3 regions of the Streptomyces sp. NPDC102270 genome follow, and region 2 is predicted to be linked to each of the others. Evidence: predicted binding sites of a transcription regulator. Region 2 holds the regulator's gene; each other region holds the start of a gene.
The links. The regulator HrcA, encoded in region 2, represses chaperone genes, less so after heat shock. The targets are predictions, from matches to a motif close to TTNGCACTCNGNNNNNCNGAGTGCNAA.

Region 1 (10,502 bases), on a different contig from region 2:
CGCCCTCATGCAGCGCATGGGCGAGCTGATCGAGGAGATGACGAAGGCCGGGGTGCTGCTCGACACCGCCGGGCTCACGCCGACCGCGCAGGGGGCCCGGGTGCGCTGGGAGAAGGGGCAGCTGTCGGTGACCGACGGTCCCTTCACCGAGGCGAAGGAGGTCGTCGGGGGGTACGCGATCATCCAGGCCAAGGACATGGCCGAGGCGATCGAGTGGACCAAGCGCTTCCTGAAGGTGCACGAGGAGCACTGGACGGTCACCTGCGAGGTGCGGGAGATCGCGGAGGGCTGAGCCCTCTTCCTTGGCTGCGGGGACGTACGGGTGTCGAATGGGGGGTTGTGACCTCACAGCCCCCCACCACCGACGCCCGCTCCTCCGTGCAGACCGTCGTGGAGACCGTCTTCCGCATGGAGTCGCCGCGCATCATCGCCGGCGTCACCCGGGTCGTCCGGGACGTCGGCATCGCCGAGGAACTCGCGCAGGACGCGCTGGTCGCGGCGCTGGAGCAGTGGCCGCGCGACGGCGTCCCCGACAACCCGGGCGCCTGGCTCATGGCCATCGCGCGCAGACGGGCCGTGGACCTGGTCCGCCGCCGGGAGAACTACGCCCGCAAGCTGGTCGAGATCGGCCGGGACCTGCCGGAGACCGCCCCGCCCCAGGAGCCCGCCGACCCCGAGGACATCGACGACGACCTGCTCAGGCTCGTCTTCACCACCTGCCACCCGGTGCTGTCGGCCGAGGCCCGTACCGCCCTCACCTTGCGGCTGCTCGGCGGTCTGACCACCCCGGAGATCGCCCGCGCCTTCCTCGTCCCGGAGGCGACGGTCGCCCAGCGCATCGTGCGCGCCAAACGGACCCTCGCCACGAAGAACATCGCCTTCGAGGTGCCCTACGGCCCCGACCGCGAGGCCCGTCTCGGCTCGGTCCTCGACGTCATCTACCTGATCTTCAACGAGGGGTACGCGGCCACCGCGGGCGACGACTGGCTGCGCCCCTCCCTGTGCGAGGACGCCCTGCGCCTGGCCCGCCTGCTGTCCGCCCTCATGCCCAAGGAACCCGAAGTGCACGGCCTGGCGGCCCTGTTGGAGTTCCAGGCCTCCCGCACGGCCGCCCGCACCGGACCGCGCGGCGAGCCGGTCCTGCTCAGGGACCAGAACCGCAGCCGCTGGAACCGCATGCTCATCGCCCGCGGCATCAAGGCCCTGGGCCGCGCCGACGCGACGGCCACCGGCGCCCCGGGCCCCTACGTCCTGCAGGCCGCCATCGCCGCCTGCCACGCGCACGCGTACTCCTACGACGAGACCGACTGGCCGGCCATCGCCACCCTCTACGCCCTGCTGGCTGCCCGTACCCCCTCCCCGGTCGTCGAACTCAACCGCGCGGTCGCCGTCTCGATGGCCGAGGGCCCGGGCCCGGCCCTGGAGATCGTCGACGCGCTCACCGCCGAACCCGCCCTGCTCGACTACCACCTGCTGCCGAGCGTGCGCGGCGATCTCCTCGCCCGCCTCGGACGGACGACCGAGGCGCGGGCCGAGTTCGCACGGGCGGCCGCGCTGACCCGCAACGAGCGGGAGCGGGAACTGCTGCTGGACCGGGCGCGGGAGTGCGGTCAGTAATCCTTCGTCGAACAGTTGCACATCAGTAAATTCGTTCCCCTGCTGTCCTGTTGGCGACCTACAGTGACTCAGTCTCTGTGTGGAGACCGTGAAAACCCTGTAGAGGATGACAACTTGAGACTGTTCACGCGCCGCCGTGCCGCGGCGCTCGCGACCGCAGCGGCGCTCGCCGCGGTGGGCACCCTGGCCGCCGCCCCCGGCGCCGCCGCCGACGACGCGGGCCCCTGGCCGGGCACCGAGGGCCGGATCCTCACCGACGGCCCGGTGCTCGTCGACACCGCCACCGGCAAGCAGACCGCGGTGCCCAACACCTACGGCGGCTACGCCGCCTGGGCCCCGGACGGCAGCCGTCTGGTCACCTCCGCGAGTCAGATCAGCAGCATCCGCCCCAGCGGCGGCTCGAAGTTCACCCTGCCCTGGGCGGAGGGCGTGCGCTCCAGTGCCCAGTACCAGGACCTGACGTTCTGGTGGGGCGGCCGTTACGTCGTCTTCTCCACCGGCGGCCAGCTCGCCTACGGCCCCTCCGACGCCTCCTGGGCGCCCCGCCCGCTGCTGTCGTCGGCCCTGGAGCCGTCCAGCGTCTGCGACACCGACCCGACGGTGAGCCCGTCGGGCACGGTCGCCTTCGAACGCCGTATCAACTACGGCTGCTACGACAACGCCGGCGTGTACGTCTACGACCCGACCGCCAAGACGGTCAAGCGGGTCCTCAGCAACGCCGGGCAGCCCGCCTACTCGCCCGACGGCACCAAGCTGGCCTTCGTCCGCAAGGACACCGACGGCAAGCAGCAGATCTTCACGGCCAAGGCCGACGGCACCGACGTCAAGCAGCTCACCACCGGGCCCGGCTACGTCGCCAACCCGTCCTGGTCGCCCACCGGCACCCGGATCGTCTTCGACGCGCACACCACGGGCGACAGCACCGACGTACAGACCACCGAGTACGCCGACGTCGCCACCGGTGAGCGCACGGCCGTCCCGGGCACCCCGCAGGGCAGCGACCCCAGCTGGCAGCCGCTGCGCAAGAACAACACCGCCCGGATCTGGGGCTCCGGCAGCACCCCGACCGTCGTCGCGGCCTCCCGCTGGACCTGGAACAAGGTCGGCACCAGCGCGCCGGGGCTGATGGACGCCAAGGCGGCCGTGCTGACCAACCAGGACAGCACCGCGTACGCGCTGACCGCGCCCGCGCTGGCCGGCAAGAAGCAGGGGCCGGTCCTCGCGACCCCGAAGGGCGGGCTGTCGGCGGCGGTCAAGGCCGAGCTGAAGCGGGTGCTGAAGCGGGGCGCCAACGTCTATCTCCTCGGCTCCCCGTCCGTCCTGAGCTCCACGGTCACCTCCCAGGTCAAGGCCCTCGGCTTCACGCCCAAGCGGCTGACCGGCGCGGACCGCTTCGCTACCTCGGTGGCCGTGGCCAAGACGATCACCACCAGCCCGAAGTACGTGTTCCTGGCCTCCGGCACCGACGCCTACGCGTCCCTCCCGGCCGCCGCCGCGGCCGGCGCCGACGGCACGAGCAGCGCGGGCGGCCTCGTCCTGACCAACGGCAAGAAGCTGTCCTCGTCGGTGAAGTCGTACCTCAACGGCCTCAACCCCGCGAAGACCATGCTCATCCCGGTGGGTGCGGACGCCAGGTACGCGCTGACCCACACGGACTTCTCCCGGTGGCCCTCCTCGTACTCGTACTACCCGATCTCGGGGAAGACCAGGGCCGCCCTCTCGGTGGCCGTCGCCAAGTTCTGGTGGAGCACGCCGAGCAACGTGGCCCTCGCCTACTCCGGTTCCTGGCGTGACGGGCTGTCGGCGGCCGGGGCGATGAACGTCTTCGGGCCGGTCCTGTGGACCTCCCGCGCCTCCCTCTCGCCCGAGCTGACGAGCTATCTGCTGCGCGAGTCCGCGAGCACCAACTCCGTGATCGCCTTCGGCGGTACCGGCAACCTCTCGGCGGGCACCCTCGGTTCGGCGGGCGCCTCGGTCGCCGCGAACAGCGCCCAGGTCGTCTACACACCGTTCCGCAACGGCGACGAGCCGGCGAGCAGCCGCACGAGCGCCCTGCGCACCGGCGGCGACGAGACCCGGAACGCCACCGCGGCGCGCACCGGCCCGGTCGGCGCCGACCCGCACCTGGAGTCGCTCAGGACGGTCCAGCACCAGTAAGGGCCCTCGCGGGGGCGCCGATCAGCATGGTCGGCGCCCCCGCGACCCGGGTCAGGAACACGGTCGCCGAGTGCGGCCCCTGCGACTTCGGCAGCGCCTTGCGCCGCAACTCCTCCGGCTCGACGGCCGACCCCCGCTTCTTCACGGTGAGGATCCCGACCCCCCGCTCCCGCAGCAGCGCCTTCAGCTTCTTCACGTTGAAGGGGAGCCGGTCGGTGATCTCGTAGGCGGTGGCGTACGGCGTCGGGTGCAGTGCGTCGGCGGTGACGTAGGCGATGGTCTCGTCGATCAGCCCGCCGTCCAGGTCCTCGGCCACCTCGGCGACCAGATGGGCCCGGACGACGGCACCGTCGGGCTCGTACAAGTACCGCCCCACGGACCGGACTTCGGGGTCGGGGAGGCCCCGCCCGAGCAGCGTCCGCGGTCCCGGCAGCAGCGTTGCCCGGACGGCGCCCGGCGCGGTGCCGAACCACAGCACCGCCTCCTTCACGTCCCCGCCGTCGGAGATCCACTCCGCCTCGGCCTCCGACGGAACCGCCTCGTGCGGGATGCCCGGCGCGACCTTCAGCGCGGCGTGCGGGGCCTTGAGAGCCGCTCGCACGGCCCAGGACAGCGGCGGCGAGTAGGCCTCCGGATCGAAGATGCGACCCCGCCCGCCGCGCCGCGCGGGATCCACGAACACGGCGTCGTACGCGGCCGTGTCGACCTCCGTGACATCCGCCTCCCGTACGTCGATCAGGCCGGCGAGTCCCAGCGCGTCCGCGTTGGCCCGCGCGGCCGCCGCCGTCAGCGGGTCCCGGTCCACCGCGAGGACCCGGATCCCGGCGCGGGCCAGCGCGATCGCGTCACCGCCGATCCCGCAGCACAGGTCCGCGACGGAGGTGACACCGAGCGCCCGCAGCCGCTCGGCCCGGTACGCCGCCACGCTCGCCCGCGTCGACTGCTCGACCCCGTTGGGCGTGAAGAACATCCGCTCCGCGTCCTCGGCCCCGAACTTCGCCGCCGCCCGCTGCCGCAGCCGGGCCTGGCCGAGCGCCGCGGAGACCAGCTCGGCGGGGTGCTCGCGGCGCAGCCGGGTGGCGACGGCGAGTTCGTCGGCGGGGGCGGTGCCGCGCACGTCGTCGAGGAGGGCACGGCCCTCGGGAGTGAGGAGGGGGGCGAGGTCGGTCACCGGGTCATTGTGGGCCAGTCGGTGGACGGTCCGCTTCCGGGCGGCGGTGTCGGCCCGGGTGCTCCGCCCTGACCTGCGAGGATCCGGCGCCATGGGAACAGTAGGACAAAACGATAAAAATGGTGCGTTGAGGGTGTCGATCCGCGGCGGACTCGTCCTCCTGGCCGTGGCCGCCCTGGTCTCCGGCTGCGCCCGCCCGGCCGGGACGGACGCACGGCCGCAGCGGCCCCTCAAGGCACCTGCGGCCCCCGCGGCCGCCCCCGCCGCCGACCTCCAGGCCGACAAGACCGTCATCCGGGCCGCCAGGCTCCGCGCCGAGCAGAGGCGGATCGCCGCCGCCAGGCGCTGGGGGCTGAAGCAGGTCCCACTGACGGCGCCGCCCGCGCCCGTGACCAAGCCCCGCATCACCACCCGCGAGGGCTTCGAGGTCGAGGGCCACGAGGAGAAGGGGCTGCCCCCGGTCTTCACCACGATCCCCACCGAAGAGAAGATCGTCTTCCTCACCATCGACGACGGCGCCGAGAAGGACCCCGCGTTCCTGCGGATGATGAGCGAGCTGAAGATCCCCTACACCGCCTTCCTCAGCGACTACCTGGTCAAGGACGACTACGGCTACTTCGCGAAGATGCGGGACGCGGGGGTCGTGCTGAACAACCACACCCTCCACCACCCCTACCTGCCCGCGCTGTCGTACGCCCGCCAGAAGCACGAGATCTGCGGCATGCAGGACGTCATCGAGAAGCACTACGGCACGCGGCCCGCGCTCTTCCGCCCGCCGTACGGCAACTACAACGAGGACACCCTGCGCGCGGCCGGGTCCTGCGGCATCGGGTACGCGCCGATCTGGAACGAAGAGGTCTTCGTCGACCACTGGGAGTACCGCGAGTGGGACCAGAGGATCCACCCCGGCGACATCGTGCTCAGCCACTTCCGGGGCCGGGAGGACTGGAAGGGCACGATGACCGACATGGCCCGCCGTTTCCTGGACAAGGTCACGGCCGAGGGGTACGCCGTCGCACGCCTCGAGGACTACCTGTGAGACCGCGGACCCTGCTCGCCGCCGCACTGGCGGCCGTACTCCTCGCCGGCTGCGCCCAGTCCGTCGACCCCATCGAACGGCTGGGCAAGAAGGCGGCCCAGCGGGTGGGGTCGTACGGGCCGGCAAGGGCGGACGGACGGCCGTACCGCCACTGGGGTCTCGCGGCCCCGCTGCCGTCGCCCCCGCGGGTGCCGGCGCGCCCGGTGGCGGACCCGGGCCGGGTGCCGCCGGTGGTGAAGCGGGTGCCGACGTCCGACAAGGTCGTCTTCCTCACCTACGACGACGGCGCGGAGAAGGACCCGCGCTTCGTCGACCTGGTCCGTGAACTGCGGCTGCCCGTCAGCATGTTCCTCACGGACAGCGTCATCGGCCCCGGCTACGGCCACTTCGCGCGCCTGCGGTCGGTCGGCGCGAGCATCCAGAACCACACCCTGGACCACCCCGCCCTGCGCGGGCTGCCGTACACCGGCCAGCGCGCCGAGATCTGCGGCCAGCAGGAGAAGGTGCGCTCCCGCTTCGGGATCCGGCCACGGCTGTTCCGGCCGCCCTACGGCACGTACGACCGCACGACCCTGCGCGCGGCGGCCGACTGCGGGCTCTCGGCGGTGGTGCTGTGGAGCGTGGCGCTGGAGGAGGACGGGCCACGGCGGCCGCTGCGGGCGGGCGACATCGTCTCGGTGGCGTCGGGAGAGGCGAGGGGACCGACCCTGACGGAACGCACGACGGGGCTGCTGCGGGAGATCCAGCGGCGGGGGCTGGCAGTGGGGCGGCTGGAGGACTATCTGTAGGCAATCCAGCCCGTCTGGCGATCGAGGACGAGGGCTTTGGGCCGAAGCGGGAGCCTGGGGGCGGCAGCCCACCAGAACGGCAACCCCCACTCACGCGCACCCGAATTCCGCTCAGGCGCGCCGCGAATTGGCACTCCGCTTGACCGAGTGCTAATCACGGTCATAGTCTCGGGTCTGGCACTCCCCCCTGGAGAGTGCCAACACAGCGACGGGCAGGTCCGGCACCCGCGACGACGGATCCACCTGGTCGCCACCTCAGACAGTCAACCCCGTGATCTCCGAAGGGGGAGGTCGGATCGTGACGACCACCAGCTCCAAGGTTGCCATCAAGCCGCTCGAGGACCGCATTGTGGTCCAGCCGCTCGACGCCGAGCAGACCACCGCCTCTGGCCTGGTCATCCCGGACACGGCGAAGGAGAAGCCCCAGGAGGGCGTCGTCCTGGCCGTGGGCCCGGGCCGCTTCGAGGACGGTAACCGTCTTCCGCTCGACGTCTCCGTCGGCGACATCGTGCTGTACAGCAAGTACGGCGGCACCGAGGTGAAGTACAACGGCGAGGAGTACCTCGTCCTCTCGGCTCGCGACGTGCTCGCGATCATCGAGAAGTAATTCACCGAAGCATTTCTTTGAGCTGCGCCCCTGGCCCCCCGACCACTGACAAGCCGGGCGCCCGGGGCGCAGTCTCTTTTCCCCTAGATTTCCGAGAGGGCTCACGCTCCCATGGCGAAGATCCTGAAGTTCGACGAGGACGCCCGTCGCGCCCTCGAGCGCGGCGTCAACAAGCTTGCCGACACGGTCAAGGTGACGATCGGCCCCAAGGGCCGCAACGTCGTCATCGACAAGAAGTTCGGCGCTCCCACCATCACCAACGACGGTGTCACGATCGCCCGTGAGGTCGAGCTCGACGACCCGTACGAGAACCTCGGCGCGCAGCTGGTGAAGGAGGTGGCGACCAAGACCAACGACATCGCGGGTGACGGTACGACCACCGCCACCGTGCTCGCCCAGGCGCTGGTCCGCGAGGGCCTGAAGAACGTCGCCGCGGGTGCCTCCCCGGCTGCCCTGAAGAAGGGCATCGACGCCGCGGTGAAGGCCGTGTCCGAGGAGCTCCTCGCGACCGCCCGCCCGATCGACGAGAAGTCCGACATCGCCGCCGTCGCCGGTCTGTCCGCCCAGGACAGCCAGGTCGGCGAGCTCATCGCCGAGGCGATGGACAAGGTCGGCAAGGACGGTGTCATCACCGTCGAGGAGTCCAACACCTTCGGTCTGGAGCTGGACTTCACCGAGGGCATGGCCTTCGACAAGGGCTACCTGTCGCCGTACATGGTCTCCGACCAGGAGCGTATGGAGGCCGTCCTCGACGACCCGTACATCCTGATCAACCAGGGCAAGATCTCCTCGATCCAGGACCTGCTCCCGCTGCTCGAGAAGGTCATCCAGTCGGGTGCCTCCAAGCCGCTGCTGATCATCGCCGAGGACGTCGAGGGCGAGGCCCTGTCGACCCTGGTCGTCAACAAGATCCGCGGCACCTTCAACGCGGTCGCCGTCAAGGCCCCCGGCTTCGGTGACCGCCGTAAGGCGATGCTCCAGGACCTGGCGGTCCTCACCGGCGCCACGGTCATCTCCGAGGAGGTCGGTCTCAAGCTCGACCAGGTCGGCCTGGACGTGCTCGGCACCGCCCGCCGCGTCACCGTCACCAAGGACGACACCACGGTCGTCGACGGTGCCGGCGACTCCTCCGAGGTCACGGGCCGCGTCGCCCAGATCAAGGCCGAGATCGAGAACACCGACTCCGACTGGGACCGCGAGAAGCTCCAGGAGCGCCTCGCGAAGCTGGCCGGCGGCGTGTGCGTGATCAAGGTCGGCGCCGCCACCGAGGTGGAGCTGAAGGAGAAGAAGCACCGTCTGGAGGACGCCATCTCCGCGACCCGCGCCGCGGTCGAGGAGGGCATCGTCTCCGGTGGTGGCTCCGCTCTGGTCCACGCCGCCAAGGTGCTCGAAGGCGGTCTGGGCAAGACCGGCGACGAGGCCACCGGTGTCGCCGTCGTCCGCAAGGCCGTCGTCGAGCCGCTGCGCTGGATCGCCGAGAACGCCGGCCTCGAGGGCTACGTCATCACCTCCAAGGTCGCCGAGCTCGACAAGGGCCAGGGCTTCAACGCCGCGACCGGCGAGTACGGCGACCTGGTCAAGGCCGGCGTCATCGACCCGGTCAAGGTCACCCGCTCCGCCCTGGAGAACGCCGCCTCCATCGCCTCCCTCCTCCTGACGACCGAGACCCTGGTCGTCGAGAAGAAGGAAGAGGAGGAGCCGGCCGCCGGTGGTCACAGCCACGGCCACTCCCACTGAGCCTCACCGCTCGCAAAGGGCCCCGTTCCGCACACGAGTGCCGGACCGGGGCCCTTCCCCTTCGCGGGTCACGCCCCCCTTCGCGGGTCACTCCCCGAGCACTCCCAGCTGTTCCAGCAGCCCGGCCCGGTCGTACTGCCACCAGCCCTCGCAGATCATCCCGTCCCGGAACCGGTGCCAGGTGATGCCGGTCATGGTGATGTCCTGGCCGGTGGCCGGAATTCCGAGGAAATCGCCCTTGTGCCGGCCGGCCAGGGTCCAGCGGGTGCACACCTGGTCGCCCTGGGCGATCTGGTCGTCGACCCGGAAGGCGAGATCGAAGGCCTGGCTCCACCCGGCATACACCTGGCGCGAACCCTCCAGGTCCACGTCGCCGGGGTAGGCCGGGACATGCTCCAGGTAGTCGTCGGAGAACCCTTCGAACACGAGATCCGTCTCGGACCGCCCGGCCCGCTCGAAGAACTGCCGTGACGTCGCCGGGTTGAGCTGCTCGTCCCGCACCACGTCCAGGTCCGTGAAGGTGGGCGTCTCCTCGCACAGGGCGACCATGTCCTCGAAGATCCGCCCCGTCTCCGGCAGTCCGGAGTTCCGCATCGCCTCCTCGTACGACGGGAACTCCACGATCTCGACGAAGTGCGACGCGTCGGAGCGGTCCTTGCCGACCACCGCGTGCGTCGCGGTCCGCTTCCCCTTGGTCTGCTCGACCCACGTGTCCATCAGCCGGTCCATCTCGTCGAAACGGCTGGTCCTGCAGTCGATGAGCTGTACGAACGTCATACGCGATCGCCTCCGGCCCCCCTGGGTCCGGCATTACGGCACCATTGTCCGCCTTTTCGGGCCCTACTGCGGCCCGTACTTGCGGCCCGTCCTCGATGTGATCCCGCCCAGCAGCCCCCGCGGCGCCACCTTCACCAGCCCCATGAGCGCCTTGTACCGCGGATCCGGGATCGACAGGGTCTTGCCGCGGGACAGGTCACCGAGGGCCGCGGCGACCAGTTTGTCCGCGTCGAGCCACATCCAGCCCGGGATGTTGTCCGTGCCCATCCCGGCCCGCTGATGGAACTCGGTCCGCACGAACCCCGGGCACAGGGCCATCAGCCGGACCCCGCTCCCCGCCAGGTCCTTCGCCGCGCCCTGCGTGAACTGCACGACCCACGCCTTCGAGGCGCCGTACGTCCCGCGAGGCACGAACGCGGCCACCGACGCGACGTTCACGACGCCCCCGCGCCCGCGCTCCCGCATCCCCTCCGTCGCCGCCGACGTCAGTCGCAGCACCGCCTCGCAGTGCACCTTGAGCATCTTCAGCTCGTCGGCCATGGAGACGTCGAGATAGCGGCCCTTGTTGCCGAAGCCGGCGTTGTTGACGAGAAGGTCGACGGGGGACCT
Region 2 (10,502 bases):
CTCGCCCTCGTCGGGGAGTTCGGCGGTGGCCAGCGGCACACTGCCGCGTTCGAAGTCGGAGTGGAGCACGGCGGCGAAGTCGGCATTGGCGAGAAGTGCGGCAACCTGCTTGGTACTTGCCGCGTCCGCGATCTCCGGGAAGCGGACCCGGCGGGACTGCTTGCCGGCCTCGCGTGCGGTGGCCCGCCACTTGCCGAGCGCCTTCAGGCCCCGGTCGCCCTTCCACTGGGTGATGCAGCGGGCCGCCTGCCAGGGCACGATGGCGTCGACGCCGACCTCGGTCATGGTCTCTACGGCGAGTTCACCGCGGTCGCCCTTGGGGAGGGCCTGGACGACGGTGATGCGGGGCTGCGCCCGGGGTTCCTCGCGCACCGGGCCCAGTTGGACGATCAGCCGGTCCTTGCCCTCCGCGGCGAACACCACGCAGTCGGCCCGGCGTCCGGCGCCGTCGGTGAGGATGACGTCCTCGCCGGGCTGCAGCCGCTTCACGGAGACGGCGTGGCGGCCTTCGGGGCCGTCGAGGACGTACCGTCCGTCGCCGCCCGCGTCGAAGTGCTCGACCACGAACACCGGTGCGGTCATCGCAGGTCTCCCTTGCCCGACAACGCTGTCCTCGCTGCGTCGAGTTCGGCCGCGAGTATCTCCACGAGCTGCCCCGCGGGCAGGTCGCGTGCCATCCGGTGACCCTGGCCCGCCCACAGCGCCATGCCCTGCGCGTCCTTGGCCTTGGCGGCGGCCTTGCGGAGCGGGACGGTGAGGTGGTGGACCTCGGGGTAGGCCGCGGGCGCGTACGGTCCGTGCTCGCGCAGGAAGCGGTTGACCAGGCCACGGGCCGGTCTGCCGGAGAAGGCGCGGGTCAGCTCGGTGCGGACGTAGAGGGGGTTGGTCAGCGCCTGCTTGTGCACGTCGTGGGCGCCGGACTCGTGGCTGGCGAGGAACGCCGTGCCGATCTGGGCCGCGCTCGCGCCGGCGGCGAGGACGGCGGCGATCTGGCTGCCGCGCATGATGCCGCCGGCGGCGACGACCGGGATGGTCACCGTCTCGCGGATCTGGGCGACCAGGGAGAGGAGTCCGAGGCCGGCGCCGTCCTGCTCGGGGAGGTCGCGGTGGGTGCCCTGGTGACCGCCGGCCTCGACGCCCTGCGCGATGACCGCGTCGGCGCCCGCGTACTGCACGGCGAGGGCCTCTTCGGGAGTGGTCGCGGTGACGAGGGTGAAGGTGCCGGCGCGGCGCAGCGACTCCAGGGCCTCGCTGCTCGGGATGCCGAAGTGGAAGGAGGCCACCGGCACGGGGTTGTCGAGGAGCACGGCGAGCTTGGCGTCGTACCCGTCGTCACGGCCGCTGTCGCGGTCGCCGAGCTCGGTGTCGTACCAGGTGGCCTCCCCGGCCAGCTGGTGGGCGTAGACCTCGACGGCGGCGGGGTCGGCATACTCCGGCTGCGGCATGAAGAGGTTGACGCCGAAGGGGCGTCCGGTCAGCCCGCGCAGCTGCTTGATCTCCTGGTACATCCCGTCGGCCGTCTTGTACCCGGCGGCGAGGAATCCGAGCCCGCCCGCATCGGACACGGCGGCGGCGAGGCGCGGCACGGAGACGCCGCCCGCCATGGGGGCCTGCACGATCGGATGAGGGAAGAGATCGGTCAGTGCGGAGGACATGACGGCATGTTGTCACGTCCTCCGAACAAGTCCGAATCGGCCCTTGGACAGCTCACGTACGCCCGCTGAACGCGTCCTTCAACCGACTGAACAGTCCCTGCTGGCCCGGCTGACTCTGTCTGCCCGGGGGACAACCCCCGGACCCCCGGCAGTCGCCCCCCAGCTCACGTACGACCGTTGAACGCATCCTTCAACCGACTGAACAGTCCCTGCTGCCCCGGCTGGAACTGCCCCGTGGGCCGTTCCTCGCCGCGGAGTTTGGCCAGCTCGCGCAGGAGGCGCTCCTGCTCGGGGTCCAGCTTGGTGGGGGTCTGGACCTCGACGTGGACGATGAGGTCGCCCCGGCCGCCGCCGCGCAGGTGGGTGACGCCCCGGCTGTGCAGGGGGATCGACTGGCCGGACTGGGTGCCCGGGCGGATGTCGACCTCCTCCAGGCCGTCCAGGGTCTCCAGCGGGACCTTGGTGCCGAGGGAGGCCGCGGTCATCGGGAGCGTGACCGTGCAGTGCAGGTCGTCGCCCCGGCGCTGGAACTGCGAGTGCGGGAGTTCGTGGATCTCGACGTACAGGTCACCGGCGGGACCGCCACCGGGGCCCACCTCGCCCTCGCCCGCGAGCTGGATCCGGGTGCCGTTGTCCACACCGGCCGGGATCTTGACCGTGAGCGTGCGGCGCGAGCGGACCCGGCCGTCGCCGGCGCACTCCGGGCACGGGGTCGGGACCACGGTGCCGAAGCCCTGGCACTGCGGGCACGGGCGGGACGTCATGACCTGGCCCAGGAAGGACCGCGTCACCTGCGACACCTCACCGCGGCCGCGACACATGTCACACGTCTGAGCCGAGGTCCCCGGCGCCGCGCCCTCACCACTGCAGGTGGTGCAGACGATCGCCGTGTCGACCTGGATGTCCTTCGTCGTACCGAAGGCCGCCTCGTCGAGCTCGATCTCCAGCCGGATCATCGCGTCCTGGCCGCGCCGGGTGCGCGAACGCGGACCCCGCTGCGACGCCGTACCGAAGAACGCGTCCATGATGTCCGAGAAGTTCCCGAACCCACCGGCCCCGAAGCCGCCCGCGCCACCGCCGCCGGCCTGCGAGAGCGGGTCACCGCCGAGGTCGTAGACCTGCTTCTTCTGCGGGTCCGACAACACCTCGTAGGCGGCGTTGATCTCCTTGAACCGCTCCTGGGTCTTGGGATCCGGGTTGACGTCCGGGTGCAGCTCGCGCGCGAGCCGACGGAACGCCTTCTTGATCTCATCCTGCGACGCGTCGCGGCGCACGCCGAGAACGGCGTAGTAGTCCGTGGCCACTTACGACTCCGCCAGGATCTGTCCGACGTACCGTGCCACTGCGCGTACCGCTCCCATCGTTCCCGGGTAATCCATGCGGGTCGGTCCGACCACGCCGAGCTTGGCGACTGCCTCGCCGCCCGAACCGTAACCGACCGACACCACCGAAGTGGAGTTGAGTCCCTCGTAGGCGTTCTCGTGACCGATACGTACGGTCATGCCCGAATCCCCGGCCTCACCAAGGAGCTTGAGGAGAACGACCTGCTCCTCGAGAGCCTCCAGGACGGGCCGGATCGTGAGGGGAAAGTCATGTCCGAAGCGGGTGAGATTCGCGGTGCCGCCGATCATCAGCCGCTCCTCGTTCTCCTCGACGAGCGTCTCCAGAAGAGTGGAGAGCACTGTCGAGACCGTACCCCGGTCCTCGACGTCGAAGCCTTCGGGCAGGTCCTCGACCAGTTGCGGCACATCCGCGAACCGCCGCCCGGCGATCCGGCTGTTGAGCCGCGCCCGCAGATCGGCGAGCGAGGCCTCGCCGAAGGGGGCCGGGCAGTCGACCATGCGCTGCTCGACCCGGCCGGTGTCCGTGATCAGCACGAGCATCACGCGCGCGGGGGCGAGCGAGAGCAGTTCCACGTGCCGCACCGTCGAGCGGGTGAGGGACGGGTACTGCACGACGGCGACCTGCCGCGTGAGCTGCGCGAGCAGCCGCACGGTGCGGGCCACGACGTCGTCGAGGTCCACGGCGCCGTCGAGGAAGTTCTGGATCGCGCGGCGCTCGGGCGCGGTCATCGGCTTGACGCCCGCCAGTTTGTCGACGAACAGCCGGTAGCCCTTGTCGGTCGGGATCCGCCCGGCACTGGTGTGCGGCTGGGCGATGAACCCCTCGTCCTCCAGGACCGCCATGTCGTTGCGGACGGTCGCCGGGGAGACTCCGAGGTTGTGCCGCTCGGTCAGGGCCTTCGACCCGACCGGCTCCTCGGTGCCGACATAGTCCTGGACGATGGCGCGCAACACCTGAAGCCTGCGTTCACTCAGCATCGCGCACACCTCCAGAAGTCGTTCCCTTGGCGCCTTGCCCTGGCACTCTGTCCGCCCGAGTGCCAGCGTCCCCGGGCCAGTGTACGGCGGTGGGGTACTCCCTGGGCAAGGCTGGTCCTGGCGTGACCGGTCGTACGGCTAGCGTCGCGGTATGACGGTGACTTGGGAAGAGCTCGGGTGGGAGCGGGTCGCGGCCGGGGTGGGACGGTGCCGGCTGCCGGGCTGGGACTGTACGGCGGGCCTGGTGATCGGCGCGGGCACGGCCCTGTTGGTGGACGCGGGCTCGGGCCTCGCGGAGGGTGCCCGGCTGCGTGCGCAGGCCGAGGAACTGGCCGGCCACCGTGTGACCCATCTCGCGCTCACCCACCCCCACTTCGACCATGTCTTCGGTGCGGCGGCGTTCGCGGGGGCGGAGGTGTTCGGCGCGGTGGGCGTGGAGACGGTGCTGGCGGGGCGGCGCGGCCGCGCGGAACTGCGGGCGGACGCGGTGCGCAACGGACTGGACCCGGCGGTGGCCGATGAGGCGGTGGACGCCCTCGTCTCGCCCCGGCATCACGTCTCGGGCGAGTGGACGCTCGACCTCGGCGACGGCCGCCAGGTCCTGCTGGCGAACCTCGGCCCCGGCCACACGGCCCACGACCTCGCCGTCCTCGTGCCCGGCGCCCCGGAGGTCGTCTTCTGCGGCGACCTGGTCGAGGAGTCGGGCGAACCGCAGGCGGGCCCGGACGCCCTACCGGCGCACTGGCCCGCCGCGCTGGACCGGCTGCTGGCACTGGGCGGCGAGGACGCGCTGTACGTGCCCGGTCACGGAGCGGTGGTGGACGCGGCGTTCGTGAGGGCGCAGCGGGACGCGCTGGCCGCGCGTTTCGGCGTGTCGTAGTGATCCCCGGGCCGGTTCTCCTATCGTCATCCGAATGCGCCAGTACTCCGCCGACCTGACCCCTCCGTGGAAGAAGCCCAAGCCGGTGCCGGAGGTGCCCGCCGAGCCCGGTCTGGTGGTCGAGGAACCGGGCACGGGCTTCTGCGGCGCGGTGATCCGCTGCGAGGCGGGCACGGTCACTCTGGAGGACCGCTTCGGCAAGCACCGGGTGTTCCCGCTGGAGCCACGCGGTTTCCTCCTGGAGGGCCGGGTGGTGACCCTGGTCAGACCGACGGCCGCGTCTCCCGTACGACCCTCCCGTACCGCGTCCGGGTCGGTGGCCGTCCCCGGCGCACGCGCACGCGTGGCCCGCGCCGGCCGTATCTACGTCGAGGGCCGTCACGACGCGGAGCTGGTGGAGAAGGTGTGGGGCGACGACCTGCGCATCGAGGGCGTGGTCGTGGAGTACCTGGCGGGCGTGGACGACCTGCCGTCGATCGTGGCCGAATTCGCGCCGGGCCCGGACGCCCGGCTCGGCGTCCTGGTGGACCACCTGGTGCCGGGCAGCAAGGAGTCCCGTATCGCCGCGTCGGTGACCAGCGAGCATGCCCTGGTCGTCGGACACCCGTACATCGACATCTGGGAGGCCGTGAAGCCGTCGGCCCTGGGCATCGAGGCGTGGCCACGGGTACCGCGCGGCCAGGACTGGAAGACCGGCGTGTGCAAGGCTCTGGGCTGGCCGTCCGAGAACACGGGCGCGGTGTGGCAGGCGATCCTGAAACGGGTGGGGTCCTACCGGGACCTGGAGCCGGAGCTGCTGGGGCGGGTGGAGGAACTGATCGACTTCGTCACGGCGCCGTAGCGGATACGCGCGGCGAGCCTGCGGGCGGGACGTACGGCTGCGGGTTCGTTGTGGCGTGCAGCTACATCAGCGTGTGACCGACCGCAGCCGCAACCTGCTCAGGGGCGCGGGGCTGTATCGATGTGCGGCTACCGCCGCGTGGGCGCGACCAGCCCCCACCGGCCCGCAGCCGCCACACAATTCCGCCGAGTCATCTCCCACCAGGCGCCTAATCCACCAGATCCCGCACCACCGCGTCCGCCAGCAACCGCCCCCGGAGCGTCAGTACAGCCCGGCCCTCCCCGTAGGGCGCCTCCTCGAGCAGCCCCTCCCCCAGCGCGCGCCGAGAGGCGGTCAGACCCTCCTCCCGGAGCAGCGACAGCGGCGCCCCCTCGCGCAGCCTCAGCTCCAGCAGGATCCGCTCGACCCGCCGGTCCTCCTCCGAGAGCAGCTCGCGGCCCGCTCCGGGTGACTTCCCGGAGGCCAGCGCAGCCGCATACGCGCCCGGATGCTTCACGTTCCACCACCGCACCCCGCCCACGTGCGAGTGCGCCCCGGGTCCGGCGCCCCACCAGTCGGCGCCCCGCCAGTACAGCTCGTTGTGCAGGCAGCGGCCCGCCTCGGAGGTAGCCCAGTTCGACACCTCGTACCAGTCGAATCCGGCCTCCGCCAGCACCGAGTCCGCGATCAGATAACGGTCCGCGTGCACGTCGTCGTCCGTCATCGGCACCTCACCCCGACGGATACGACGGGCCAGCTGCGTGCCCTCCTCGACGATCAGCGCGTACGCCGACACGTGGTCGGGGCCGGCGCCGATCGCCGCCTCCAGGGACGCCCGCCAGTCGTCGTCGGACTCGCCGGGAGTGCCGTAGATCAGGTCGAGGTTGACGTGCGAGAACCCCGCCGCGCGGGCCTCCGCCACGCACGCCTCGGGCCGCCCCGGCGTGTGCGTGCGGTCCAGCACCTTCAGGACGTGCTGCTTCGCGCTCTGCATCCCGAAGGACACCCGGTTGAAGCCGCCCTCCCGCAGCGCCGCCAGATACGCCGGGTCCACCGACTCCGGGTTCGCCTCGGTGGTCACCTCCGCGTCCGCGGCCAGCCCGAACTCGTCACGGATCGCCCCCAGCATCCGTACGAGATCCCCGGCGGCCAGCAGCGTCGGCGTACCGCCCCCGACGAACACCGTGCGCACCGGGCGCGGGTCGTCGCCCAGGACCTTGCGGGCCAGGCGGATCTCGTCGATCAGGGTGTCCGCGTAGTTGTCGCGGGAGGCCAGCACCCCGCCCGAACCGCGCAGCTCGGTCGCGGTGTAGGTGTTGAAGTCGCAGTAGCCGCAGCGGGTCGCGCAGTACGGAACGTGCAGGTAGAAGCCGAGAGGGCGGTCGGCGGACCCGGTGAGCGCGGACGCGGGGAGTGAGCCGTCGTCGGGGACGGGTTCGCCGTCGGGGAGTGCGGAAGGCATGTCCTCCATTGTCCAGCACCCCGCGGGCACCTACTCCGCCTGCAGCACCAGCAGCGCCAGATCGTCCTCCGGCGGCCGTGCCCCGAACTCGTGGACCAGCCGTTTGATCCGCTCCGCGATCAGCTCGGCGTCCAGCCCCGCGCACCCGGCGAGCGCCTCCGCGAGCCCGTCCTCGTCGTCGAACTGCCGGGGGCCGCTGCGCCGCTCGGTCACCCCGTCGGTGACGCACAGCAGGGTGTCGCCGGGCCGCAGCTCGAAGGTCTCGCTGGTGTACGTCTCGTCCTCGACGACCCCGAGCAGGGTCTGCGGGCGCGCGGCCGTACGGACCTCACCGTCCGAGCCGAGCAGCAGCGGCAGCGGATGTCCGGCGGAGGCGAGGGTGCAGCGCACTCCGCCGTCGAAGGGCGCGAGCTCGCCGTACAGGAGGGAGAGGAAGCGGTTCTGCGGGCCGTCGCCGGGGTTCATGGGACGTCCGCCCGCGGCCGCCAGGGCTCGTGCGGCGGCGTCGGCGGCCTCCGTGGCGTCGTCGAGGAGCAGCTGGTTGAGCCGGTCCAGGACATCGGCGACGCGGTAGCCCTCACGGGCCAGCAGCCGCAGCCAGGGCCGCGCCAGCCCGATCACCACGGCCGCCTCGGGGCCCTTGCCCTGGACGTCGCCGACGGCGAAGCACCAGCGGCCGTCGCCGGCCGGGAAGAGGTCGTAGAAGTCGCCGCTGGGTCCGCCCTTGTCGTACGGCTCGTACACCAGGGCGCTGCGCACCCCGGGGATCTCGGCGACCGCGCCGGGCAGCAGACCGCGCTGGAGGACCGCGCTGATGGTGGCCTGGCGTGCGTACTGGCGGGCCGCGCCGATGGCGAGCGCGACCCTGCGGCTGAGGTCCTCGACGAGCCCGGTGATCTCGTCGGGGAAGGAGATCAGCCCGGCCCTGCCGATGACCAGGGTGCCCAGCGGGCGGCCGCCTGCGGTGAGGCGGTAGGCGAGCGCGGAGCCGTGTGTGCCGTGCGGGCCCAGTGCCTCGCCGGGCCAGGGGAACGGCACGGGCCCGGAGTGGTCCGGCCCCGAGGGGCCCGGTGACTCCTTCTCCAGCGCCTGCCGCAGGTCCTCGATCCGGGTCTCGGAGCAGTGCCACACGCGGGCCAGCCGGGGCCCGGACACAGCGCCCTCGCCCCAGCCCGTCCCGTCCTCGCCCGGGCGGGGGGCGCCCCAGCGGCCGGCGACCTCGTCCTCCAGCCACACCGCGCACCAGTCGGCCAGCCGCGGCACGATCAGCTGGCCGGCGAGCGCGGCGACCAGGTTCTCGTCGAGCTGCCCGGCGAGCAGGTCGGAGGCCTCGGCGAGGAAGGACAGGGCACCGCGATCGAGCCAGTCCCGGTCGGGCTCACCGTGGGACGCGGGCGGGGCCGGAGCCGGGGCCTGGTTGGGGGGTGGTTCCGGGGCGAGTATCGCGGCGACCCGCAGCCCCCGCTCGCGCGCCTTCTCCCCGGCGTACGCCTGGAGCCCGTCGAGGGCGTCCTTCCCTCCCGGCGGCAGTTGCGCCCACACGGTCTTGGCGCCGGTGCGGTAGGTGATGCCCCAGGTCTCGGCGAGGGCGGCGACCAGGCGCAGTCCGCGCCCGTACTCCGCCGTGCCGTACGAGGGTTCGGGGTCGCCGTCGCGAGGGGCGCGGGAGGGGTGGTGGTCGAGGACCTCGACGACGAGGGCGCCGGTGTGCGGCTCCAGACGGCAGTCCACCTCGATGTCGGTGCCCGCGTGCACGACGGCGTTGGTGACGAGTTCACTGACCACGACCACGGCGTCGTCGCCCTGCCGGTCGCTGAGGAACTCGGTTCCGGGCAGGGCGAGTTCGGCCCATTCGGCGACCGCCGCCCGTAACAGGGCGCGGGCCGAGCCCGGAGCGAGCGGGCCGCCGGGGAAGGCTGCGTGGACGTGCGGGAGCGTGCCGTCGCCGCCCCGCACGGGCGGATCGGACGCACGGGCAACGGACTCCCGTTGCGCAGGAATGGCCCCCATGTCCGTCTCCCGGAGCAGTTCGGACGAATACACCTCGGTCGATGCGGACAGAGTGACAGACTGGCCACGCCCATAAGCGCCGAGTTACCGAAGTGGGCCGCCATGAGTGAGAACAGTGGTACGCCTGTGCTCGAAGAAGGACAGAACGCCGACCGGATTCGAGCATCGGATCTGCGTCCCCTGCTCGCCGCGATGACCGCTGCCCGCGACGGTGCCTTCCGCCGGATGCCGGAGTCCGGGGACGGGATCGTGGCCGAACTGACGGCTGTCTTCAATCAGCTGGTGGACCGCAATGTCCACTTCACCGGTGAGGTCAACCGGGTGAAGCGGGAGCTGGTGCGGCACGGCCGGCTCGACGAACGGCTCTCCCCCAGCCCGGGGCAGGGCACCTGGACCTCCCGGGTCAACGACGTGAACCAGCTGCTCGACGCCCTGGTGGTCCCGGCCGCCAACGCGACCCGGGTCCTGGACGCGGTGGCCGGCGGCGATCTGACCCAGCGGGTCGACCTGCACGACGGCAACCGGCAGCTGCGCGGTGATCTGCGACGGCTGGGCCGGGCCGTGAACAAGATGGTCGACCAGCTCTCCCTGTTCACCGGCGAGGTGACCCGGGTGGCCCGCGAGGTCGGCACCGAGGGCCGGCTCGGCGGGCGGGCCAAGGCGACCGGGCTTTCGGGGAGTTGGCGCGATGTGACCGAGGCGGTCAACACCATGGCCTCCCGGCTGACCGCCCAGGTCCGGGACATCGCCCTGGTGACCACGGCGGTGGCCCGCGGCGACCTGACCCGTACGGTCACGGTCGAGGCGACGGGCGAGCTGCTCGAACTGAAGCTGACCGTGAACACGATGGTCGACCAGCTCTCCGCCTTCGCCGACGAGGTCACCCGGGTGGCCCGCGAGGTCGGCACCGAGGGGCAGTTGGGCGGCCGGGCCCAGGTGCGCGGGGTGTCCGGGGTCTGGAAGGACCTCACCGACAACGTCAACTTCATGGCTTCGAACCTGACGTCGCAGGTGCGGAACATCGCCCAGGTGACGACGGCGGTGGCCAACGGTGACCTGAGTCAGAAGATCACGGTCGACGCGCAGGGCGAGATCCTGGAGCTGAAGTCGACCATCAACACCATGGTCGACCAGCTCTCCGCCTTCGCCGACGAGGTCACCCGCGTGGCCCGCGAGGTCGGCACCGAGGGAAACCTCGGCGGCCGGGCCCAGGTGCGGGGCGTGTCGGGCGTCTGGAAGGACCTCACCGACAACGTCAACTTCATGGCGGACAACCTGACCTCCCAGGTCCGCAACATCGCGCTGGTGTCGACGGCGGTGGCCCAGGGCGACCTCGGCAAGAAGATCACGGTCG
Region 3 (10,502 bases), on a different contig from region 2:
GCCCAGCCCGTGCACCCCGATCCGGGTCTCGCCGAGCCCGTCCGCGAGCTCCGTACAGCAGGCCGTGAACGCGTCCGCCCAACGCCGGGTGAGGAAGCCGAGCCGGTCGGCGCCCAGCATGCCGCGCAGGAGCCGGCCCGCGATGTCGTCGGGCAGCATCCGGAAGTAGTCCACCGGCGCCCACGGCGTGTGTGAGAAGTGGGCGATGCGCAGGTCGGGGCGGAGTTCACGGAGCATGCCCGGCACCAGGCACAGGTGGTAGTCCTGGACCAGGACCGCCGCCCCTTCGGCCGCCTCCTCCGCCAGCGCCTCGGCGAACGCGCGGTTGTACGTCTCGTACGACGCCCACTGCCGCCGGAACTCCGCGTCGAAGGACGGCTCCAGCGGGGTCTGATACAGCAGGTGGTGGACGAACCACAACACCGAGTTGGCGATGCCGTTGTACGCGTCGGCGTGCACGTCGGCCGGGATGTCGAGCATGCGGACCCCCGCCTCGCCGACCCCCCGCCGGACCGCCTCGCGGTCGCCGTCGCCGAGCGCCGAGCACACCCACAGGGAGCCCGCGTCGGAGCCGATCGCCGACAGGCCCGAGACCAGCCCGCCGCCACCGCGTTTGGCATGCAGCGAGCCGTCCTCGCGCACTTCGTACGAGACCGGGCCGCGGTTGGACGCGACCAGCACCTGAGCAGCACTGTTGGTTGACGCCATACGCCTCAACCTAGCCCGGCCCCCAAACGCTCAAACGTGCGGTTGCGCACTTCCGCGCACTTACGCGACCTTCCGCTCCGCGTACTCCGCGATCTCCACCATCGGCGGCCGCTCCTCGGTGTCCACGGAGTACGTCCGCGGCTCGAAGCCGTCCCGGCCCCGCTCGAACTGGGTGAGGGCGGGCCGGATCATATGGCCGCGGGCCAGCCTCAGCTGGGCGGTGCGGTAGATCGCTGCGGACATCCGGCCCAGGGCCTGGCCGTCCTGGTGGCGGTGCTTGCGCACCCCGACGTCGACCTGGGCGAGGGCGTCAAGACCGACCAGGTGCAGGGCGTCGACCAGCATGCCCAGCTCGATGCCGTAGCCCACGGGGAACGGAAGCTGCTCCAGCAACGAGCGCCGGGCCGCGTACTCGCCGCCCAGCGGCTGCACGAAACCGGCCAGCTGCGGCCAGTGCATGTTCAGCAGCGGGCGCGCCATGAGCTCGGTGACCCGGCCGCCCTGCCCGGCGGTCTTGCCGGAGGCGAGCGAATCCAACTCAGTGCCCAGGGGACGGTCGTACATGCCCTTGACCAGGTCGACCCCGGGATCGGTGAGCAGCGGGCCGACGATGCCGGAGACGAAGTCCGAGGAGAACTCCTTCAGGTCGGCGTCGATGAAGCAGACGATGTCCCCGCTGGTGACCAGCAGGGAGCGCCACAGGACCTCGCCCTTGCCGGGCACGGCGGGCATGCGCGGGAGGATGTCGTCGCGGTGGACGACCCGCGCGCCGGCCGCGGCCGCGACCTCGGACGTGCGGTCGGTCGATCCCGAGTCGACGACGACGATCTCGTCGACTAGCGGGACCTGTTGCATGAGGTCATGACGGATCACGGCGACGATGTCACCGACCGTCTCCTCCTCGTTGAGCGCGGGCAGGACGACACTGACGGTCTGTCCCGAACTCCGCTTCGCGGCCATGATCCGGTGGAGCGGGCGATCAGTCGCGGACCAGGACCTGGTGGCCAGCCAGCGCTCGACTTCGTTCAGCACAGTGCGCGGCTCCTTAGCGTGCCCGCCGCTGGAAGCGGCTGTTGGGTAGGTCATCTCGCGGTTCGGACGTCTCTCTCAACTGTCCTGGTCTTCGGTTACAGTCTTGAACAACGCGGATGACCATCGCATGTCCTGGGTGGCCGCCGTTAACAACTTCATACCGCTCATCCAGAGGGGCAGAGGGATACGGCCCGATGAAGCCCCGGCAACCCTCCAGTCGGTTCTCGTAGCGATCGCTGACGATCGTCTCCGCGAGGCTCCCGACTCGGGAAGGTGCCAAATCCGTCTCACGGCGAAGTGCGTCGTGAGGAAGATGAGGAGAAAGGGCCTCGCCTCCATGGCTGCGCAGACTGTTGCAAGCACCACGAACTCCGTCGATCTGGGTCCCGCCGCGGCACTGAGCTGCCGCGAATGCGGCCACCGCGTCCCGCTCGGCCCGGTCTTCGCCTGCGAGGAGTGTTTCGGCCCGCTCGAGATCGCGTACGACTTCTCGGCCTACGAAACCGAGGAGCTCCGCAAGCGCATCGAGGCGGGACCTTCGAACATCTGGCGCTACGCCCCGCTGCTGCCCGTCCCCGCGGACGTGGCCGACAAGCCCAACATCAACCCCGGCTGGACCCACCTCGTCAAGGCCGACAACCTCGCCCGCGAGCTCGGCGTGACCGGCGGCCTGTACATCAAGGACGACTCCGGCAACCCGACGCACTCCTTCAAGGACCGCGTCGTCGCGCAGGCCATCGAGGCCGCCCGCGCCTTCGGCTTCACCACCCTCTCCTGCTCCTCCACCGGTAACCTGGCCGGCGCCGTGGGTGCCGCCGCGGCCCGGGCCGGCTTCCGCTCCTGCGTGTTCATCCCGCACGACCTGGAGCAGGGCAAGGTCGTCATGGCCGCGATCTACGGCGGCGAGCTCGTCGGCATCGAGGGCAACTACGACGACGTGAACCGCTTCTGCTCCGAGCTGATCGGCGACCCGGCCGGCGAGGGCTGGGGCTTCGTCAACGTCAACCTGCGGCCGTACTACGCGGAGGGCTCCAAGACCCTGGCGTACGAGATCTGCGAGCAGCTGGGCTGGAAGCTCCCCGACCAGCTGGTCGTGCCGATCGCCTCCGGCTCGCAGCTCACGAAGATCGACAAGGGTCTGCAGGAGCTGATCAAGCTGGGGCTCGTCGAGGACAGGCCGTACAAGATCTTCGGCGCGCAGGCCGAGGGGTGCTCGCCGGTGTCGGTGGCGTACAAGGCCGGGCACGACGTGGTCCGCCCCCAGAAGCCGGACACCATCGCCAAGTCGCTGGCCATCGGCAACCCCGCGGACGGTCCGTACGTGCTGGACATCGCGCGTCGTACCGGCGGTGCGGTGGAGGACGTGAACGACGAGCAGATCGTCGACGCGATCAAGCTGCTGGCGCGGACCGAGGGGATCTTCGCGGAGACCGCGGGTGGCGTGACGGTGGGTGTGACCCGCAAGCTGATCGCGAACGGCGTCCTCGACCCGACGAAGACCACGGTGGTGCTGAACACCGGCGACGGTCTCAAGACCCTGGACGCGGTGGCCGGTACCGGGCTCACCGCCACGATCCGTCCGAATCTGGACTCTTTCCGAGAGGCTGGCCTCGCATGAGCGTCAACGTCCGCATCCCCACCATCCTGCGCACCTACACCGGCGGCAAGGCCGAGGTGCAGGCCGAGGGTGGGACCCTCGCCGAGGTCATCGCCGATCTGGAGAAGAACCACACCGGTATCGCGGCGCGTGTTCTCGACGACCAGGGCAAGCTGCGGCGGTTCGTGAATGTGTACGTCAACGACGACGATGTGCGGTTCGAGCAGGGGCTGGAGACGGTGACGCCCGACGGGGCCGGTGTCTCCATCATCCCGGCGGTCGCCGGCGGGTGACCGTATGACTGGTCATTACCTTCGGTAACAGAAATTACCGAGTGTTCATCCGATTGCCCTCTCCGCGAGAGAAGCGGAGGGGGCAATTCTCTATGGTTGAGCACGGTACAGTTGGGGAACCTGCTACTTCCTTCATGCCGGACGCATATGAGTTCCGACTTCGGATGCGACGAGAAGTAGCCAAAATGTGTGGGTTCTTTGCGTCTTATGCTCCTTTTATGGGGCCCGACTTGCCCCGAATTCGGGTGAATTCTCACTACATTCCGGACCCCTTCCGTCCAGAATTCTCGTCCGATTGACCTGTTGCAGACGGCAGTTGGACAGATACATTCAGCCGCGGTCGACGCGTTCCGGCGCACGCCCCCAACCATGTGGGGGGTGAGGTCTGACCCGGATCCATGAAGTGTGGATCCGTGCAAGGGCCAGTAATAGGGGAGTTAGGCATGGCTCAGGGCACCGTCAAGTGGTTCAACGCGGAGAAGGGGTACGGCTTCATCGCGGTCGACGGTGGTGCGGATGTATTCGTCCACTACAGCGCGATTCAGATGGACGGCTACCGCACCCTTGAAGAGGGCCAGCGGGTCGAGTTCGAGATCTCGCAAGGTCAGAAGGGGCCGCAGGCGGACATGGTCCGTCTCGCGACTGGCTGAAGCACGCGCCGGGTAACAACAGCGTCGTTCTTCGTTCTTCTTCGGAGGGCTCGTACCCCATGGGGAGTCATGGGTACGGGCCCTTCGGCATGCGTGTACCTCCGGCGGTTGAGCAGTGTTTGTCTGCGGGTCCGGTGGGGGCGAGTGTGGTGCGCAGTTCCCCGCGCCCCTGGATGCCTGCGGCGGCCCGTGCGGCTCCGGTGGGGCCTTGGGTAGCGCGTGCAGGTGTGTTGCAGGTCGGTGCCGGGGTGGAGGGTGTCCGTCCTCGGTCCGGCGGCTCGGTCCCTTGAGTGATGCCCGGTAACGGACGCCGGCCGCTGCGGGCGGACCCCCCCACCCCGTCCCCTGCCCGCCGTACGCGGCTTGCGGCCCGCCCGGCCTCTCCCCACCCCGCGAGTCCCACCCCGACCGCAGTCGCGACGAGGCACGACACCCCGAAGCCGGCCCCGTTGACGCCCCCCGGACGACCCGCCCGGACAGCCCACCCACCCCCGCCCCGGGGGCCCGATACGCGAGAGGCGCTTGCACTCGACCATGCCGAGTGCTAATCATTGGCGTTAGCACTCTGAAGGTGAGAGTGACAAAGATGGACCGGGTCGGTGAGGCCCGCAGGCCTTGTGGGGCAAGGATCCACAGGCCGGCGAGCCGTCCGTCGCGGGCGCGGGCGCGGTCCGAAGGAATCACCCCCAGTCCTGGAGGGACCACTTCACATGGCCAAGATCATCGCGTTCGACGAGGAGGCGCGGCGCGGCCTCGAGCGCGGCATGAACCAGCTCGCGGACGCCGTGAAGGTGACGCTCGGCCCCAAGGGCCGCAACGTCGTCCTCGAGAAGAAGTGGGGCGCCCCCACGATCACCAACGATGGTGTCTCCATCGCCAAGGAGATCGAGCTCGAGGACCCGTACGAGAAGATCGGCGCCGAGCTGGTCAAGGAAGTCGCCAAGAAGACGGACGACGTCGCCGGTGACGGTACGACCACCGCGACCGTGCTCGCTCAGGCCCTGGTCAAGGAAGGCCTGCGCAACGTAGCCGCCGGCGCCAACCCCATGGCTCTCAAGCGCGGTATCGAGAAGGCCGTCGAGGCCGTCTCCGCCGCCCTGCTCGAGCAGGCCAAGGATGTCGAGACCAAGGAGCAGATCGCCTCCACGGCCTCCATCTCCGCCGCCGACACCCAGATCGGCGAGCTCATCGCCGAGGCGATGGACAAGGTCGGCAAGGAAGGCGTCATCACCGTCGAGGAGTCCCAGACCTTCGGTCTGGAGCTGGAGCTCACCGAGGGTATGCGCTTCGACAAGGGCTACATCTCGGCGTACTTCGCCACCGACATGGAGCGGATGGAGGCGTCGCTCGACGACCCCTACATCCTCATCGCCAACTCCAAGATCGGCTCCGTCAAGGACCTGCTCCCGCTCCTGGAGAAGGTCATGCAGTCGGGCAAGCCGCTGCTGATCATCGCCGAGGACGTCGAGGGCGAGGCCCTGTCGACCCTGGTCGTCAACAAGATCCGCGGCACCTTCAAGTCCGTCGCCGTCAAGGCCCCGGGCTTCGGTGACCGCCGCAAGGCGATGCTGAACGACATCGCCATCCTCACCGGCGGCGAGGTCATCTCCGAGGAGGTCGGCCTCAAGCTGGAGAACACCACCATCGACCTCCTGGGCCGCGCCCGCAAGGTCGTCATCACCAAGGACGAGACCACCATCGTCGACGGTGCCGGCTCCTCCGAGCAGGTTCAGGGCCGGGTCAACCAGATCCGCGCCGAGATCGAGAACAGCGACTCGGACTACGACCGCGAGAAGCTCCAGGAGCGCCTGGCGAAGCTCGCCGGTGGCGTCGCCGTCATCAAGGCCGGTGCCGCGACCGAGGTCGAGCTCAAGGAGCGCAAGCACCGCATCGAGGACGCCGTTCGCAACGCGAAGGCGGCCGTCGAGGAGGGCATCGTCGCCGGTGGTGGCGTGGCCCTCATCCAGGCCTCCTCGGTCTTCGAGAAGCTGGACCTGGAGGGTGACGAGCTGACCGGCGCCAACGCCGTGAAGCTGGCCCTGGAGGCCCCGCTCAAGCAGATCGCCGTCAACGGTGGTCTCGAGGGTGGCGTCATCGTCGAGAAGGTGCGCAACCTGCCCGTCGGCCACGGCCTGAACGCCGCGACCGGTGAGTACGTCGACATGATCGCCGAAGGCATCATCGACCCGGCGAAGGTCACGCGCTCTGCCCTGCAGAACGCCGCCTCCATCGCCGCGCTGTTCCTCACCACCGAGGCCGTCATCGCCGACAAGCCGGAGAAGGCGGGCGCTGCCCCGGCCGGCGGCGGCATGCCGGGCGGTGACATGGACTTCTGATCGACCCCTGGCCGCCAGGCCTGACGGTTGATCAACGTCCTTGCCGGGGGCGGCACTTCCTGGAAACAGGAGGTGTCCGCCCCCGGGCTTTTCTTGCGCTATGCTTGATCACGAGCCGCCCGACGTGAACTCCCGTCGGTCGACTACGCGTTGGTGGTCCAAGGAAAGACGCCCCGCTTCCTGCGGGGAGATGCAGGTGCAAGGCCTGCCCGGCGCTCCACAAGAAGCCCGCCCCGCACTCGTGGGGCGGGCTTCTGACGTGCGTGGCCGGGGTTTCAGGTGCGTGGGCAAGGGTCCTGCGGAGTTGTCCCCCGCGTCAGGGGGAGCCTCTTTCAAGTGTCGCCAGTTCTCCATGGAACCCGCTCTGCCGGTGACGCTGTGTGGTTGCCTGGGTGAATAATCCCCCGTATGGATCAGGGACTTGCGGCGTTGCTCGGTGCAACGGTGGGCGTTATCGGCACGGTTGCGGCGTCCGCGATGTCCAGCGGCGCGACTCGGCGGCAGTTGGAGGGGCAAGCCAAGGTCGAGCACGCTCAATGGCGCAGACATCTGCGGCGAGACGCGTACAGCGCCTTCCTAGCGCCGGCCAACGAGTCCCGCAGCGCTCTGAAGATGGCTGGACGAGCGCTGATCGGCGATGCCTCAGATGTGGCGGAGGCTGATCGGCGGCTCCAGATTGCGCAAGATCAGTTGGTTCTGGTGCAGGCAGCTTGGGCCAGCCTCGCAGTCGAGGGACCCGATTCAGTGGAGCAGGCCGCTCACAGCGTTCACGTAGGGCTCCACTCAATGCATACGACCCTTCTCGCTTGGCGCGACTCCCTGGGCGCTCCGGATCTCAACGTCAACTTCGTTGAGCGTCACGCCGTCGAGGTGACCATGGTCTCCGAGCGTCTCGGCAGCTTCACGTCGGCGGCGCGGGCGGCCTTGGACGACACAGACCTTCCGTCAGGCAAGCGCGGCTGAGGGTTCGGCACAGACCGCGGCGGTCGGAACATCGGTACAGCCGTCGGCGCTGAGAGAACCGGCCACCCCCCTTCACCCGCCCGCTCGGCGCAACGGAAGAAGCCCACACCATCCGCTTCCAAGCCGACGACCCGCGCGCACTGGTCAGCGCACTCCGCCAGCCCTCCTGAGCACACCAACATGGTGGAGTCGTCAAGGTGTGTGAGTCGTCGAGCATGGCTGGCGTCACAGGGGCGATCGGAAATGAAGCGACGGTCGGGGCGGTTGACTCCTGGGTACTGTCCATGCGCATGCACATACCGAGGAGTACCTCCACGTGACCGCCTCCGCCACCTCTCCGGCCGCCTCCCGGGCCGCCGAGATCCTCTCCCGTCCGGTCCACATCAACGGCCTGACCGTCCCGAACCGCATCGCGATGGCGCCCATGACCCGGATGTTCTCCCCGGGCGGCGTCCCCGGTGACGACGTGGCGTCGTACTACTCCCGCCGGGCGGGAGCCGGGGTCGGTCTGATCGTCACCGAGGGCACCTACATCGGCCACGAGTCGGCCGGCAACAGCGGCAGCGTCCCGCGGTTCCACGGTGAGGAGCAGCTGGCGGGCTGGGCGAAGGTCGCCGAGCAGGTGCACGCGGCGGGCGGCACCATCGTCCCGCAGCTGTGGCACATCGGCATGGTGCGTGAGCAGGGCCAGCCGCCCTACGCCGACGCCCCCGCGGTCGGCCCCTCCGGCATCCGTCCCGGCGCCGACGAGCCCACCGGCAGGGCGATGACCCAGCGCGACCTGGACGACGTCATCGGTGCGTTCGCCGAGGCCGCGGCCGCCGCAGAGCGCATCGGCTTCGACGGTGTGGAGATCCACGGCGCCCACGGCTACCTCGTCGACCAGTTCCTGTGGGCGGGCACCAACCGCCGCACCGACGCCTACGGCGGTGACCCCGTCGCCCGTACGAAGTTCGCGGCGGAGATCGTCGCAGCAGTACGCGAGACGGTGTCGCCGGAGTTCCCGATCATCTTCCGCTACTCGCAGTGGAAGCAGGAGGCCTACAAGGCGCGGCTCGCCGAGACGCCGGAGGAGCTGGAGGCGATCCTCGCCCCGCTCGCCGCGGCCGGTGTCGACGCCTTCCACGCCTCCACCCGCCGCTACTGGCTCCCCGAGTTCGACGGCTCCGACCTCAACCTCGCCGGCTGGACCAAGAAGCTCACCGGCAGGACCACCATCACCGTCGGCTCGGTCGGCCTCGACGGCGACTTCATCCGCGGCTTCGCGGGCGAGGGCTCCCCGGTCAAGGGCATCGACGACCTGCTCGACGCCCTGGAGCGCGAGGAGTACGACATGGTCGCCGTCGGCCGGGCACTGCTCCAGGACCCCGAGTGGGCCACGAAGGTACTGGCCGGCCGCTTCGACGAACTTCAGCCGTACGACGCGTCCGCGCTGAAGTCGTTGAGCTGACGGCACAAGGCTCCCCGGCTTGGTTGACTCGGTCAAGGGACGTGGGCTGGAGTGAGGCGAAGCAGCCCCGACCTGTGAGGAGTTCGACCGATGACGTCAGCCGAGGGTCTCGAGGTACGCACCGCGGCCGGTGCCGTGCGCGGGCGGGCCGAGGACGGACTGGTGGTCTTCCGGGGGATCCCGTTCGCCGAACCGCCGGTGGGCGAGGCGCGGTTCCAGGCGCCACGGCCCGTGCAGGGCTGGGAGGGGACCCGGGAGGCGTACGACTTCGGGCCCCCGCCCCCGCAGGAGTCCGCCTTCCAGGCGCGCGCGGGGGCGCTGGAGACGCCCACCGGCGACGACTGGCTGACGGTCAACGTCTGGACGCCCGGCACGGACCCGGCGGCCCGCCGCCCGGTGATGGTGTGGATCCACGGCGGCGCCTACAAGCTGGGCCACTCCGGCAGCCCCGGCTACGACGCCCAGCACCTCGCGCGCGCCGGTGAGCTGGTCGTCGTGACCCTCAACTACCGCCTCGGCATCGAGGGATTCGCCCTGCTGGAGGGGGCGCCCGCGAACCGGGGGCTGCTGGACCAGGTCGCGGCGCTGGAGTGGGTGCGGGACAACATCACGGCGTTCGGCGGGGACCCCGGGCAGGTCACGGTGTTCGGGGAGTCGGCCGGGGCCGGGTCGGTGGCCTCGCTGCTGGCGATGCCGAGCGCGCGGGGGCTGTTCGGGCGGGCCGTCGCACAGAGCGTGCCCGGCACGTACTTCTCCGCCGAACTCGCCCGGGACATAGCCGTGGAGATCGGCAAGGAGGCGGGGCTGGCGCCGACCGCCGCCGCGCTGTCCGCCGTGGATCCGCGGGAACTCCCCGCGGCCGGGGAGCGGTTGAGCGCGCGGATGCGCGAGTACGACGACCGGTGGGGGCAGGTGGCACCCACGGCGACGCCGTTCGCACCGGTCGTCGACGGCGAGGTGCTGCCCATGACCCCCTGGGAGGCGCTGGCGGCGGGGGCGGCGCGGGACGTGGAACTGCTCGTCGGGCACAACCGCGACGAGTACCGGCTCTTCCTCGCCCTCGGTGAGCAGCTCGGCCGGATCACCGAGGAACAGGCGGCCGCGGCGCTGCGGATCTTCGCGCCGGGCCCGGACGGCGAGCGCTCCTACCGCGAGGCATTCCCGGACGCCACCCCGACCGGACTCCACGAACGCGTGCAGACGGACTGGCTGTTCAACATCCCCTCCCTGCGGCTGGCCGAGGCGCAGACCGCGGGCGGTGGCCGAGCCCACCTCTACGAACTGACCTGGCCGGCACCGGCGTTCGGCGGTGCGCTCGGTGCCTGTCACGGCCTGGACATCCCGCTGCTGTTCGGCACCTACGATGCGGACCTCGGGAATCTGCTGTTCGCGGGGACCGGGGTGCCGGACGAGGCGAGGGCACTGACCGCGCGCTTCCAGGCGGCGTGGACGGGCTTCGCGCGGACCGGGGAC

Region 1: a site for HrcA is predicted at 6,900-6,926, ahead of groES (co-chaperone GroES). Genes of this name have one in related genera too.
Region 3: a site for HrcA is predicted at 4,802-4,828, ahead of groL (chaperonin GroEL). Genes of this name have one in related genera too.

What each region holds. Positions count from the first base shown of each region.
Region 1 covers NZ_JBIWLX010000004.1:199,212-209,713, reverse strand. The annotation lists gene ACIRP7_RS08710 (YciI family protein) at 1-292, shown strand, start outside; gene ACIRP7_RS08705 (RNA polymerase sigma factor) at 340-1,617, shown strand; gene ACIRP7_RS08700 (cell wall-binding repeat-containing protein) at 1,732-3,774, shown strand; gene ACIRP7_RS08695 (methyltransferase domain-containing protein) at 3,752-4,945, opposite strand; gene ACIRP7_RS08690 (polysaccharide deacetylase family protein) at 5,037-5,984, shown strand; gene ACIRP7_RS08685 (polysaccharide deacetylase family protein) at 5,981-6,772, shown strand; gene groES (co-chaperone GroES) at 7,071-7,379, shown strand; gene groL (chaperonin GroEL) at 7,491-9,116, shown strand; gene ACIRP7_RS08670 (ester cyclase) at 9,204-9,893, opposite strand; gene ACIRP7_RS08665 (SDR family NAD(P)-dependent oxidoreductase) at 9,957-10,502, opposite strand, start outside.
Region 2 covers NZ_JBIWLX010000001.1:107,352-117,853, forward strand. The annotation lists gene ACIRP7_RS00460 (16S rRNA (uracil(1498)-N(3))-methyltransferase) at 1-582, opposite strand, end outside; gene ACIRP7_RS00465 (nitronate monooxygenase) at 579-1,655, opposite strand; gene dnaJ (molecular chaperone DnaJ) at 1,820-2,959, opposite strand; gene hrcA (heat-inducible transcriptional repressor HrcA) at 2,960-3,976, opposite strand; gene ACIRP7_RS00480 (MBL fold metallo-hydrolase) at 4,128-4,856, shown strand; gene ACIRP7_RS00485 (DUF3097 domain-containing protein) at 4,891-5,697, shown strand; gene hemW (radical SAM family heme chaperone HemW) at 5,906-7,138, opposite strand; gene ACIRP7_RS00495 (SpoIIE family protein phosphatase) at 7,169-9,148, opposite strand; gene ACIRP7_RS00500 (HAMP domain-containing protein) at 9,251-10,502, shown strand, end outside.
Region 3 covers NZ_JBIWLX010000002.1:60,370-70,871, forward strand. The annotation lists gene ACIRP7_RS03170 (trehalose-6-phosphate synthase) at 1-708, opposite strand, end outside; gene ACIRP7_RS03175 (glucosyl-3-phosphoglycerate synthase) at 769-1,740, opposite strand; SAM riboswitch class I at 1,902-2,060, shown strand; gene thrC (threonine synthase) at 2,078-3,358, shown strand; gene ACIRP7_RS03185 (MoaD/ThiS family protein) at 3,355-3,630, shown strand; gene ACIRP7_RS03190 (cold-shock protein) at 4,074-4,280, shown strand; gene groL (chaperonin GroEL) at 4,991-6,616, shown strand; gene ACIRP7_RS03200 (hypothetical protein) at 7,025-7,579, shown strand; gene ACIRP7_RS03205 (NADH:flavin oxidoreductase) at 7,896-9,029, shown strand; gene ACIRP7_RS03210 (carboxylesterase/lipase family protein) at 9,120-10,502, shown strand, end outside.